Regions from separate parts of the Viridibacillus sp. KH_047 genome, predicted to be linked through region 3. Evidence: riboswitches for the same ligand, from Rfam matches in the RefSeq annotation. Region 3 holds a riboswitch; each other region holds the start of a gene.
What was found. Region 3 has a riboswitch for S-adenosylmethionine ahead of AC3IS5_RS18935 (O-acetylhomoserine aminocarboxypropyltransferase/cysteine synthase family protein). Riboswitches for the same ligand answer to the same signal wherever they lie in the genome.
Positions count from the first base shown of each region.

Region 1 (3,564 bases), 870 kb from region 3:
CGATACGTACAACATGACGTAATTTTTCCCATTGCTGTTCTTCCGTTAATAGATTGCCTTCTTCAGTAGAGGCAAAGCCACATTGTGGGCTTAAACAAAGCTGATCGATATTCACATATTTCGTTGCTTCTTCGATTCTTCCTTTAATTTCATCTTCATCCTCGAGTTCAGAAGTCTTGGAAGTAATCAAACCCAAAACGACATTTTGATCTTTAATGAATCGCAAAGGTTTAAAATCTCCTGATCGTTCATTATCAAATTCTAAGAAAAAGGCATCCACATTCACACGTGAAAATAGCTCTTTTGCGATCGGCTCATATGCACCTTGATATAACCAAGAAGATTTAAAATTCCCGCGACAAATATGAATCGTAACCGCCATATCTTCCGGTTTATTTGCTAGTGCTTCAACAGTAATATCAGCAAACTTTTTCACTAATTCATCTGGATCAAATCCCTGTTCTTTTATCTTATCTCGAAAAACATCACTGAACAAAGCTCCCCAGCTTGTATCATCTAATTGTAAATAGCGGCATCCTACTTCATAAAAAGCTTGAATCGCATCTTGATATACATTAATAATATCTTTAGCCACATCATCGAGTGAAGCATATGAAGGATTGCTTATATACGGTTCGCTTCCAACTACACCTGAGTAAAAAATCATATTAGGCCCTGGGATTGTAATTTTCGCAACATGCTCACCGGCAATACTTTTCAAATACTTAAAGTCTTGTAAAAATGGATGGTCTTTAGGGAAATTTAATTTCGAATCGACCGTGTATGCCTCCGCTTTTTTCATCGCCCCATTAAAAGCACCAGAAAGGTCTTTTTCATAAACACGAATCCCCTCAATCGCACTGATAAAGTCTAAATGCCACCATCTTCTTCTAAATTCACCATCTGTGACAGCAGATAGACCGACTTCTTTTTGTTTTTCAACAAGCTTTGCAATTTCTATATCCTCAATTAATCGTAATTCTTCTTTAGTTATCTGACCTTGTTGATATTGTGCTCTTGCATCTTTAAGTACTTGTGGACGAAGAAAGCTCCCTACATGGTCTGCTCGAAATGGTGCTTTAGTTATTGTGTTAGTCAAAATGGACAACCCCTCTGAAGTTAAATTTATGTTTTTCACTTAGCTTTTCGGGGTATAAAAAAACCCCTTCTAAAAAAAAGAAGAGATTGGCTTCATAGCTGTTACTCTTCTTATCTTCAAGCGTTACGCTTCTGGAATTAGCACAGTGCAAAAAAAGTCTGTTGCTGAGATATCAAAGGGCCAGTCCCTCCATCTCTCTAAATAAGAAAATTACATATTTTTAATTACTTGTTATCAATCTACATGTATATCCATAGATTGTCAATATTTAGTGTTATTTACCTGTTCAATCCAAGTTTTATCATGTTAAATATTTATTATTACGTAGATTTGAAATTAGTCATATACTTTATTTAATTCTATTGATTTAAGTAGTTTAGGGTACCGCATAATAAAACAATGCCAGGTCTCTATCCTAGACCTGGCATTGTTTTATTAATGTAGATTAAGTTTTTCTTCTACTTTCCGACAGACTTCATCTGCGGATAGGCCCGCCGCTTCAATGATTGAACCTTGAATGGACGTATCGTGAATGCCCAGTGCATTATTGTCCAACCCTGTAATGACACAACAATCTACACCCGTTGCATCTGATTCATGTTTCAGTTCAACGATCTCATATCCCTTTGCAAGCAAAGCCTCTGATACATTCGTTAATGATTGCTCTACACCGATTATCGACATAGTAGGGTTCACCTCCTAGTTGATAAGATGTCCGTTTCTACTTATATTTATGTATACAATTTCAACTAAAACAAAGACAAAACCCCATAATAAGATATCTTGTATAAGTAGTGTCGATGACAATGGTCCATAAAATAAAAAAAAACGCACATCTTAAAAGATGTGCGTTTCTTCAGCTATCTATCATTACCCTCTTCTTCCGCCTCTGCCACCGCGTTTAGACTCGGTGCTGCGTTTTAGAGTAGATAAGTTATCTTCACTTGATTTTAAGAATTTAGCCATCTTATCTTCAAAGGTTTCCTTCGGTTGGAAATTACCTCGTTGGCGATTATCCTTCTGACGATATGGGCGCTTCGTATAAGAAGACGTACTTTCAACAGGTTTATCAATCGCTTTTTTAATAGATAGGGCAATTTTTCCTTCTTTTTCGCTTAGGACCTTTACTTCTACTTGATCCCCAACTTTAAGATGTTCATTAATATCTTTTACGTAAGCTTCTGCAACTTCACTAATGTGCACAAGCCCTGTCACCTTATCCGGTAACTCAACAAACGCACCAAAATTCGTGATTCCTGTAACCTTACCTTGTACCTTACTACCAATTTCTACTGACAATCCATTTCCTCCTAATAAATACTATACTTTATTATATCAAATTTTTTTTTTGATGCCAGTCATCCGTGATATTATTTAATATCAACAATATATTCAATTTAATACTAATAACTTAAGTAGTATTGGTGGCTGGCACCATTAGATTAATAAATAAATTGCACGCAATAGAGGGAATCAATAATATACTCAGAATATATAAGTGAAGGCGAAAGTCCATTTTTGAGAGGAGGAAATGACTAATGTCAAAGAAAGTATTATTGTTAGCTGGAGATGCCGTTGAAGCTTTGGAGATTTATTATCCGTATTTTCGTTGTCTTGAAGAGGGCTATGATGTGCAAATAGCTGCTCCATCGAAGAAAAACTTACAAACGGTCGTTCATGATTTTATTGGTTGGGATACTTATACTGAGAGTAAAGGATACCTTATTGAATCTCATTTGGCGTTTGAGGATGTACAGCCTGAAGAGTATGATGGATTGATTATACCTGGAGGAAGAGCTCCTGAATACATTCGATTAAATGAAAATGTTCCAAAGATCGTCGCTCATTTCTTTGAGGCAAATAAACCAGTTGCAGCAATTTGCCACGCTAGTCTCATTTTAACAACTGTTTCTCAATACTTAAAAGGTCGGGAATTAACGGCTTATATCGCATGTAAACCAGATGTAGAAGCTGCAGGAGCAACTTATATTGAAGACCCTCTCCATGTTCAAGGAAACCTCATTTCCGGACATGCATGGCCAGATCTACCAGGATTTATGAGAGAATTCATTAAACAACTAAATCAATAAAATTTGTTATTAAAAAAGAGACAAAAGAACGTATCCAAAATATCTTAATGTATTTTGGATACGTTTCTTTATAGCTACTGATTCACTTCCTCATAAACCTCATTCATAAACAATAATCATTTGGCCATTGGAATTTTTCTGAATATGATGGCTTTTTTAGTGTGTAACTCAATTGGCCATTCTACACTTTCTGTTACTAAACTCTACCACACTTATTCTGCCTGCATTTATTATTTTTCCATTCGTTTCACAGAATATACTTTTGTAATTAACTATATTTTTTATTTCAAAAATACTATTTAAAATCCCTTCCTTCAAAAGCTTACTTTAATTTTTTTGTTTTTTGAAATAGATATTTATATTGCTATAGCAGCC
Region 1 is NZ_CM174479.1:491,674-495,237, reverse strand. Features, by position in the region: gene AC3IS5_RS02485 (5-methyltetrahydropteroyltriglutamate--homocysteine S-methyltransferase) at 1-1,099, opposite strand, end outside; SAM riboswitch class I at 1,207-1,307, opposite strand; gene AC3IS5_RS02480 (YkuS family protein) at 1,535-1,783, opposite strand; gene AC3IS5_RS02475 (S1 domain-containing RNA-binding protein) at 1,970-2,398, opposite strand; gene AC3IS5_RS02470 (DJ-1/PfpI family protein) at 2,638-3,189, shown strand.
Region 1: linked by a shared signal. The riboswitch ahead of AC3IS5_RS02485 (5-methyltetrahydropteroyltriglutamate--homocysteine S-methyltransferase) and the one ahead of AC3IS5_RS18935 (O-acetylhomoserine aminocarboxypropyltransferase/cysteine synthase family protein) in region 3 are both predicted to bind S-adenosylmethionine.

Region 2 (3,564 bases), 1.2 Mb from region 3:
CGGAGGTGGCGACTCCCGCAGAAAGAGTCCACCGTAGTGGAAATTAACGGTCTTATCAATTTATATATATTTTAAAATAAAAAAGACCACTCGGAGAGTGGCCTTTTTTGTTATATTGCATGAATTAAGCGATAGGACCGCCGTTTTTCACGATATCTTCTGATACAACACCGAATTTTTTAAAGTTTTCTCGGAACATGCCAGCAAGTGCAGAAGCTTTTTGATCATAAGCTTCTTTATCTTTCCAAGCGTTTCGTGGATTTAATACTTCAGTAGGAACACCTTCAACAGCTACAGGCATTTCTAAACCGAAGATAGCATCTTTTTCAGTAAAGACGTTATTTAGTTTACCGTCAATTGCAGCGCGAACCATTGTACGAGTGTAAGAAAGTTTCATACGGTTACCAACGCCGTACTCGCCACCAGTCCAACCAGTGTTTACTAAGAAAACGTTTACTTCGTGTTCGTCGATTTTGTTACCTAACATCTCAGCGTAAACTGTTGCTGGAAGTGGTAGGAATGGAGAACCGAAGCATGTTGAGAATACTGGTTCAGGTGAAGTAACACCACGTTCAGTACCTGCTAGTTTAGATGTGAAACCACTTAAGAAGTGATACATTGCTTGCTCTTTTGATAACTTGCTGATTGGAGGCAATACGCCAAATGCATCTGCAGTTAAGAAGATGATTGTTTTAGGATGGCCTGCAACAGATGGATCAACAATGTTTTCGATATTTTGGATTGGGTAAGCAACACGAGTATTTTCTGTTAGCGAAACATCATCGTAGTCAGGAATGCGTGTTTCTTCATCTACTACTACGTTTTCTAATACAGTACCAAAACTGATAGCATTGTAGATTTCAGGTTCTTTCTCTTTAGAAAGGTTGATAGTCTTAGCGTAGCAACCGCCTTCGATATTGAATACACCGTTGTCAGACCAACCATGTTCATCATCACCGATTAGTTTACGATCTGCATCTGCAGATAAAGTTGTTTTACCAGTTCCAGATAAACCGAAGAATAATGCTACATCGCCTGCTTCACCAACGTTTGCTGAACAGTGCATTGAAAGAATACCTTGTTGTGGTAATAAGTAATTCATGATACCGAAAATGGATTTTTTCATTTCTCCAGCATATTCAGTTCCGCCAATAAGGATGATACGTTTTTCAAGGGAAACGATAATGAAAGTTTCTGAATCAGTACCGTCTACTGCTGGGTCCGCTTTGAAAGTTGGAGCAGAAACGATTGTGAAGTCAGCTTCATGAGTTTCTAATTCCTCTTCAGTAGGACGAATGAATAATTGATGTGCAAATAGGTTATGCCAAGCGTATTCGTTCACTACACGAATAGCTAAACGAGATGATGGGTCTGCACCTGCAAAACCTTTAAATACAAATAATTCTTCTTTTTCTTTTAAGTAGTTTACTACTTTAGTGTATAATGAGTCGAAGATATCCGACGAAATTGGTCTGTTTACTTTACCCCAATCAATTTTGTCTTTTGAACTGTCTTCTTCAACCATATATTTATCTTTAGGAGAACGACCTGTATATTTTCCTGTGACTGCTCTTACTGCACCATCAACAGTTAGGATTGCCTCACCGCGTGAAGTAGCTTTTTCTGTTAATTGTGGTACTGAAAGTTGTTCAAGAATATTTTCACCTTTCAATAATTCCTTCAGTTCATTCGTAATTTCTACTGAATTCATCGTTTTACGTACCATCCTTTTTATATTATTCCTCTTAATAGAGGGGATTTATAATTCATTTCGGAAATTAGTATAACACATTTAGTTAATTAATCTATACTAATCACCATATAATTTTTTTGAAAGTTGTACTTTTTTTTAGAAATAAAAAAGAGGTTGACAACTTAGCTATAATGTTCTAATATGAGAAATTGAACGGATACTCTTATCCCGAGCTGGTGGAGGGTCAGGCCCTATGAAACCCGGCAACCTGCATTGTGATTTTATGTGATGCGCTGGTGCTCAATCTGATGCAAGGATTTAATCCTTGAACGATAAGAGTGAAAGGTGCTTATGAATTATTCCCTTCCACTCATTAGTAATAATGGGGGGAAGGGTTTTTTTATTTAAAATAGACCAATTCCTAAATTTTTGATAAGTATATGTAATTTATGCGGTTCTATTTATATAGTGGCACTTTCTAGAATCCTCGTGTTAAAGGCAGCAACGGCTTGGCGTTCAATCCTACTGGAAAGAACTAACATGGGTAATGAGTACCGTATCATTTCCGAGGCAATCTCGCAGATAATAGGAGGAAACCAAATGACAAACCGTCGACTGTTTACATCAGAGAGTGTAACAGAAGGACATCCAGATAAAATTTGTGATCAAATTTCGGATGCCATTTTAGATGAAATCGTTTCAAAAGACCCGAATGCACGTGTAGCATGTGAAACTACAGTAACAACTGGTCTTGTATTAGTAGCAGGAGAAATTACAACATCAACTTATGTTGATATTCCTAAAATCGTTCGTGAAACGGTAATGGAAATCGGCTATACACGTGGTAAATATGGCTTTGATGGCGAAAACGTAGCTGTTTTAACGGCAATCGGTGAGCAATCAGCTGATATCGCATTGGGCGTTGACCAAGCACTAGAAGCACGCGAAGGCTCAATGACAGATGAAGATATTGAAGCAATTGGTGCAGGTGACCAAGGTTTAATGTTCGGATACGCATGTAACGAGACACCTGAGTTAATGCCTTTACCTATTAGCTTGGCACATAAATTAGCACGACGTTTAACTGAAGTTCGTAAAACAAAAGAGTTAGATTATTTACGTCCAGATGGTAAAACACAAGTAACAATCGAGTATGATGAAAATAATCGTCCAGTTCGTGTGGATACAATTGTTATTTCAACTCAACATGATCCAGAAGTAACATTAGAGCAAATTAAAGAGGATTTACAAGCACGTGTAATTGCTCCAGTTGTACCTACTGAATTACTAGATGAAAAAACAAAATACTTCATCAACCCAACTGGTCGTTTTGTAATTGGTGGACCAAAAGGTGATGCAGGCTTAACAGGACGCAAAATTATCGTAGATACTTATGGTGGATATGCTCGTCATGGTGGCGGTGCTTTCTCTGGTAAGGATGCGACTAAGGTTGACCGTTCTGCAGCTTATGCAGCACGTTATGTTGCCAAAAATATCGTAGCAGCTGAACTTGCTGAGCGTTGTGAAGTACAATTAGCTTATGCAATTGGTGTTGCACAACCAGTTTCAATTGCAATCGATACTTTCGGTACTGGTAAAGTAAATGAAGCAGATTTAGTTGAATGGGTTCGTGAATTATTTGATTTACGCCCAGCTGGTATTATTAAAATGCTTGATCTACGTCGCCCAATCTATAAACAAACAGCTGCTTATGGTCACTTTGGCCGTACAGATTTGAATGTTCCTTGGGAAGCTACAGATAAAGCTGCCGTTTTAAAAGAAAAAGCGGGACTTTAATTCAATCTAAAAAATCTCAATAACATAAAATATCCCGAGTTACATGTTGATTATTTAAGTAATCATCGTAGCTC
Region 2 is NZ_CM174479.1:835,361-838,924, forward strand. Features, by position in the region: gene pckA (phosphoenolpyruvate carboxykinase (ATP)) at 125-1,711, opposite strand; SAM riboswitch class I at 1,914-2,032, shown strand; gene metK (methionine adenosyltransferase) at 2,294-3,490, shown strand.
Region 2: linked by a shared signal. The riboswitch ahead of metK (methionine adenosyltransferase) and the one ahead of AC3IS5_RS18935 (O-acetylhomoserine aminocarboxypropyltransferase/cysteine synthase family protein) in region 3 are both predicted to bind S-adenosylmethionine.

Region 3 (3,564 bases):
GCTTCAGCATAACCAAGGTTTTGTGCATCTTTTAATACATCATCGAATGCTAAACCTTCACTACGCATTTGAGTAAGGATGTAGTTTGATGTACCATTCAAGATTCCTTGAATATGGTGTACATTATTTACACGTAAGATATTTTGCATTGTTTTAATGACAGGAACGCCACCAGCAGTTGTTGCTTCGTATCCCACTTGTACGCCATATTGCTTCGCTTTTTCTTGTAAAACTAAACCATGTTTAGAGAACATTACTTTGTTAGCTGTAATTACGTTACAACCATTTTCGATTGCTCGTGCTGAATATTTAAATGCGGGTTCTTCCCCAACTATTGCTTCAAATACAACTTGTAAATCTGGAATAGCTAAAATTTCTTCAAAGTTATCTGTTATTAACTCTTGAGGTGCATTTGAACGTGGTTTAGTCACATCACGCACTAAAATTTTAGCAATTTCAATATCTACTCCTAATGTTTCCTTAAACTGTTCACGCTTTTCATTAATGATATGATAAATGCCTTGCCCTACAGTACCAAATCCTAGAATTGCTACCTTTACTGCTGCCATATGATCGCCTCCAAAAATAATATTGCAATCTCACACTCAATCTCCAAATTGTTTTCAAACTCTATCTAGCATAGATGACATCAAAGTCAGATTTTAAAACTCATTTTGTAGTTCCGATTCTGTCTATGTTTCAGCACAATACCAAATGATATTGACTTCCACTTAATTCAGAGAAATAGACATATCGCTAATTACTAATTATGTTGCTGTACAACTGTATTGAACCCCTTTACAGCGTATCTCTCCCGTAATCCCCTTACGAATAGTTTTTCAAATAGCGTTTAGCAATTTTATCAATTACTAATATAATGTGCTTCAATTTTTTTACTTATTGATGATTTTAGACTATAAATGAACAGATTACAAGAAAAATCTTTCCGGAGAGGACAATTGTTTTTTCTAGAAGGTCACAAAAACCGATACTAACAATACTTTAACTGTATTTTAAATTTTGCGACATAACGTTTATAGTTTAAAAATAACGATTTAAAAAGAAAAAAGGACGACATAATGTCCCTCGTCATCCCTTGTCTTGATCTTTTCTCAATATATAAATACTTATTTTGCTACGACTGCTTCAGCTACTTTTGCAAAAGCATTATCTAGTGCTTCAATAATATCCTCAATTGCTTCTAAACCAATTGATAAACGTACAAGTTCTTCAGATACACCCGCTTGAACTAATTCTTCTGCACTTAATTGTTGGTGTGTTGTAGATGCAGGATGGATAATTAACGAACGTGCATCACCTACATTTGCTACATGCGAGAATAACTCAATGTTATCAATTAACTGGCGACCAGCTTCACGACCACCTTTAATTCCGAATGTTAAAACTGATCCGAAACCATTTTTTAAATACTTTTTCGCATTTTCGTGAGTTGCACTTTCTTCAAAGCCATTGAAGCTAACCCACTCAACATTTTCATGACTACGTAAGTATTCAGCTACTTTTTGTGCATTCTCATTATGTCGTGGTACACGTAAATGCAATGTTTCGAGACCTTGAATTAATTGAAATGCATTGTCGGGACTTAATGTTGGACCAAAATCACGTAGTAATTGGACACGCAAACGAGTTGCGAATGCAGCACTAGCAGCATCAACACCGTAACGAATACCATGGTAAGAAGCATCTGGTTCTGTATAGTCAGGGAACTTCCCTTGTGTCCAATCAAATTTACCAGCATCGACAGCGACACCACCGATTACTGTACCGTGTCCACCAATCCATTTTGTTGCAGAGTGCACTACAATATCAGCACCGAACTCTATTGGATTTGAACCATATGGTGATGGAAATGTATTATCAACAATTAATGGAATCTCATTTTCATGTGCGATATTTGCCAAAGCTTCAATATCCACTACAGTTAAACTCGGATTACCAATTGTTTCCACATAAATCGCTTTTGTATTTTCTTGAATCGCTGTACGGAAATTTTCTGGATCTCTTTCATCTACAAATGAAGCTGTAATGCCATAGCGTGGTAAAGTATTGGCTAACAAATTATATGTACCGCCATATAAACTACCTGAAGCAACGACATGATCGCCTGCACGCGCAATATTTAAAATTGAAAATGAAATAGCAGCCATTCCTGAAGATAATGCTACCGCCGCTGTTCCACCTTCTAATAGAGCAACTCGTTTTTCGAATACATCGACTGTTGGGTTCATAATGCGAGAATAAATATTACCGGGTTCTTCAAGTGCAAATAGTTTTTGAGCATGCTCCGTACTATTAAAAGCGTAAGCAGTTGTACGATAAATTGGTACAGCACGTGCACCTGTTGTTGGATCTGCCACTTGGCCACCGTGTAATAATAAAGTTTCTGGACGTAAATTTGTCATCATTCATTCCCCCTAAATGTTTTTTGAGATGGCAAATCGGAGGTGTGAGGAGGATTTTATGGAAAAATAAAAACCCCCTTCGCTAAGAAGAGGGTTGCATGAGCAATTTTTCCTCCCCTTATCTGTCAGATCCGATTAAAAATCTGTAGGAATTAGCACCATTGTGAGTTCGTCGCTCACCGGTTGCTGGGCATCGCAGGGCCTATCCCTCCGCCGCTCTTGATAAGAGTATTTGATTCAGTTCCATCTTGTTGACAAGTATAGAAGATATATCGAACTAATGTCAATACTTTTATTTGTTTTTTCTGAACATTAAATTAAATAGATGCACTTTTAAGAACGATGAATTTAATTTAAGTAGACTTTAAAATATGTTAGCCTAAAGATAGAACATAAATATATATTATTTGGCAAAGGGGTTTCGGATAATGGCAAGAGAATTACTACGTAGTCACGCTTCTGTGCGTAAATATACAGGCGAACTTATTACTAAAGAAGTTGTTATTGATTTAATTGAAACAGCACAAATGGCAGCGAGCTCGCATTTCGTACAAGCTTATAGCGTCATTTGGGTTACAGATGAAAATAAGAAGAAAAAACTTGGAGAACTTTCGAATAATGAATTCCAATTCGGAACAGCGGGTGCTTCGTTTTTATTTTGTGTAGATTTTAAACGACTGCAAGTTGCGGGACAGAAGAATGGTGTAGAAATTATTGCTGATTCTGCGGAGAACGTACTTGTGGGTGTAGCAGATGTTGCACTTTTCGCTCAAAACTTCGTTATTGCTGCTGAAGATCAAGGTTACGGTATTTGTTATATTGGTGGAGCACGTAATAATCCAAAAGAAATTAATGAATTATTTGGACTTCCTGAATATGTATTCCCATTGTTTGCTATGACGATTGGTGTACCTACGAAACGTAATGAAACAAAACCTCGTTTACCAGTTCAAGCTGTACTACATGAAAACACTTATGATGTAGAACAATATGACACATTGTTAGATGAGTATGATGCAACAATGGAAGCCTACTATGCAAGCCGTGGGTCGAATCGTAAAATGGCCAACTGGACAAAACAAATGGCGGATTTCTTAATAGAACAACGTCGACCACATATCAAAGAATTTTTGGCTCAAAA
Region 3 is NZ_CM174479.1:3,872,804-3,876,367, forward strand. Features, by position in the region: gene AC3IS5_RS18930 (homoserine dehydrogenase) at 1-569, opposite strand, end outside; gene AC3IS5_RS18935 (O-acetylhomoserine aminocarboxypropyltransferase/cysteine synthase family protein) at 1,128-2,423, opposite strand; SAM riboswitch class I at 2,539-2,652, opposite strand; gene AC3IS5_RS18940 (NADPH-dependent oxidoreductase) at 2,852-3,564, shown strand, end outside.

Region 4 (3,564 bases), 790 kb from region 3:
CGGTATAACAGGCCTTTCTACTGTGCATTATTTACAAAAGGAAAAAGAGAAAAAAGGATTAGATATAAATTTAGTATTGGTAGAAAAGAATGACTACTTAGGCGGTAAAATGCACTCTGTAGAAAATGACGGCTTTATTTTGGAGACGGGTGCGGATTCGATTGTTGCGCGTCATTCAAGTGTTATGCCTTTAGTAGAAGACTTAGGGTTACAAGATGACCTTGTATATAATGGTACAGGAATTTCGTATATTTACACAAATAATACATTGCACGCGATTCCAGCAGACAGCGTTTTTGGCATTCCTACAAGTATAGAGTCCCTTGAAAGTAGCACATTAGTTTCGGCAGAGGGAAAAAAAGAGGCGTTAAAAGATTTAGAATTGCCTAATGAACATTTTACAAAAGATAGCTCAATCGGTGCTTTCTTAGAGTATTTTTTAGGAAAAGAACTTGTTGGAAAGCAAATAGCGCCAGTATTATCAGGGGTATATTCAGGGAAATTAGATACGCTGACAATGGCTTCAACATTACCGTATTTACTCGATTATAAAGAGCAGTACGGAAGTATTATTAAAGGGTTTGGCGCACATAAAGAAGAATTTCAAAAAGCAGCAAATAAAAAATTCATATCCTTTAAAAATGGATTATCTTCTTTGTTTAATCGTTTTGAGGAGAAGTTAACAGACATTACAATACTAAAAGGCGTTTCAACAAATCATATCGAAAAAAGCGGAGCCAAATATAAACTGACGTTTCATAATCACGAAGCAATTGAAGCTGAGTTCATCGTGTTAACAACACCACATGATGTAACTAAAAAGCTATTAAAAGATCCAAATTTGGATGAGGAATTTAATGAATTTAGCAACGCCTCACTAATTACGATTTATTTAGGCTTTGACATTCCTGACAGTCAATTACCTGCAGACGGTACTGGTTTTATTGTGTCTGAAAACAGTGACGTCAAATGTAATGCTTGTACATGGACAAGCCGTAAGTGGAGCCATACTTCAAAAGATGGCAAATTGCTTGTGCGTTTATTTTATAAAAATTCAAACCCGGATTTTGAGAATATGAAGCATTTAAGTAAAGAAGAATTAACTAAAATTGCATTAGATGATATTGCAAAAAGCTTGAAGATAAAAGCAGAGCCTACTGTTATAGATGTGACAAAATGGAATGATTTAATGCCTGTTTATCATCTTGGTCATGCAAAAACAGTAGAAGCCCTATCAACTAAAATGGCTTCTTCATATGACAATATATTACTAGCAGGTTGTTCTTATTACGGTGTAGGTATTGGACCGTGTATTAAGAACGGGAAAGAAACAGCAGAATCGATTCTAGCAAAATTAACAAGGTAGATAGAAAAGAGCTAAAGAGATACCAATTTCTTTAGCTCTTTTTTTTAGGATAAATTTTAACAGTATGTCAAACTGCTTGAAAATGCTAAATGAATTGTTACTTTAAAATGAATGAGTAAAAAGAAGGGCGAAAAAAGGGAAGTTTGATTTTAGGCATCCTCTTGTTAGTAATTGGTTTAGTATTCATTTTCTATCAACCAATCATGGGGTATTTCATTTCGAATATGTCGAAGGCAACGATTGAGCAACAAGACATAGCATTAACGATTTAAAATATACTTATAATACAGAGTTTTGCTACAATTACAAAAATACTCTTGACGATATTCTTTTATAGGGTTATGATTCTTTTAATTATTCAAACAATTAAATAAATATTTCTTATCAAGAGAAGCTGAGGGACTGGCCCTTTGAAGCTTCAGCAACCAGCCATCTGGTCAGGTGCTAACTCCAGCGGATTTACAGATTGTCCGAAAAGATAAGAAGGAGCGAATAGCGTAATCGTCAAGCCTTCTTATCCATGAGAAGGCTTTTTCATGTAGAAAGGAAGGGATATTAATGGGATTACTTGAAAAATTGCATACACAAGTGTTAACAGCTGACGGTGCGATGGGCACTTTATTATATTCTTACGGAATTGACTATTGTTATGAGGAATTAAACATTACCAAGCCTGAAGTGATTGAAAATATACATCATCAATATATTAAAGCAGGCGCTGACATTATTCAGACTAATACGTATACAGCGAATGCCATTAAATTAGAACGTTATGGTTTAGAAAGCTCAGTAAAGGAGTTTAATGAATCGGCAATCGCCATTGCAAAACGTGCTGCAGCACCAGGCGGCCAATTTGTCTTAGGGACAATTGGTGGTATTCGCGGTATTCGTAAAAGTGAAGCGACACTAGATGAGATTATAGCTGCATTAGATGAGCAGGCGGGGTATCTATTAGCTGGTAATCCTGATGGTTTATTACTAGAGACGTACTATGATTTTGAGGAACTTTCATCTGTAGTGAAACATTTGAGAAAATTAACTGATGTACCAATCATCTCTCAAGTATCGATGCATGAACCAGGTATTTTACAAAATGGCTTATTGTTAAATGATGCACTGCACCAATTAGAAGCTTTGGGTGCAGATATTGTCGGAGTAAACTGTCGTTTAGGCCCCCATCATACAATCCAAGCGTTTGAAGATGTTGAATTACCATCCAAAGCATTCCTATCTGCATATCCAAATGCTAGTTTGCTAGATTTAGAAGATGGCAAAATTGTTTACGAATCAGAGGCTGATTATTTTGGTCGTGCTGGTGTTTTACTACGTGACCAAGGTGTTCGCTTAATTGGTGGATGTTGTGGTACGACACCGAAGCATATAGAAGCTGTGAAAAAACGTATTGCTGACCTACCCCCAATTGAATATAAAGTTGTAAAGAAGAAAAAAGCAATCGAGATTAAAGAAGCGACTCCTGATCATCATGAGCCACTTCACGAAAAGGCGAAAAGAGAACGTACAATAATTGTAGAGCTTGATACACCTCGCCATCTTGATACGACTGCCTTTATAGAAGGTGCACAAATACTCAACGCAACAGGTATTGATGCTGTCACTATGGCTGATAATTCATTGGCATCCCCTCGTATTAGTAACATGGCAATGGGCTCAATTTTGAAAACGCAAAATAGTATTCGTTCCTTGGCTCATATTACTTGTCGTGATCGCAATCTCATCGGCTTGCAATCGCATTTAATGGGTCTAGATGCATTAGGTATTAATGAAATTTTAGCGGTCACTGGAGACCCTACAAAAGTGGGGGATTTCCCAGGTGCAACTAGCGTTTACGATGTCTCAAGTTTAGAATTACTTCAATTAATCAAACAGTTGAATGAAGGAATATCATTCTCAGGTAAACCTTTACGTAAAAAGGCTAATTTCTCTATTGCAGCTGCATTTAATCCTAATGTACGAGTGCTTGATAGAGCCGTAAAAAGATTAGAAAAGAAAATTGAGTGTGGAGCAGATTATTTCATCACACAGCCTGTATATACGAAGGAAAAAATAATAGAGATATATGAAGCTACGAAACATTTAGAAACCCCTATCTTCATAGGAGTCATGCCACTAACTGGTATTCGAAATTCAGAGTTTTTACATCATGAAGTACCGGGGATTAAGCTCTCTGATGAAGTACT
Region 4 is NZ_CM174479.1:411,650-415,213, forward strand. Features, by position in the region: gene AC3IS5_RS02155 (protoporphyrinogen oxidase) at 1-1,366, shown strand, start outside; gene AC3IS5_RS02160 (hypothetical protein) at 1,510-1,638, shown strand; SAM riboswitch class I at 1,745-1,851, shown strand; gene AC3IS5_RS02165 (bifunctional homocysteine S-methyltransferase/methylenetetrahydrofolate reductase) at 1,925-3,564, shown strand, end outside.
Region 4: linked by a shared signal. The riboswitch ahead of AC3IS5_RS02165 (bifunctional homocysteine S-methyltransferase/methylenetetrahydrofolate reductase) and the one ahead of AC3IS5_RS18935 (O-acetylhomoserine aminocarboxypropyltransferase/cysteine synthase family protein) in region 3 are both predicted to bind S-adenosylmethionine.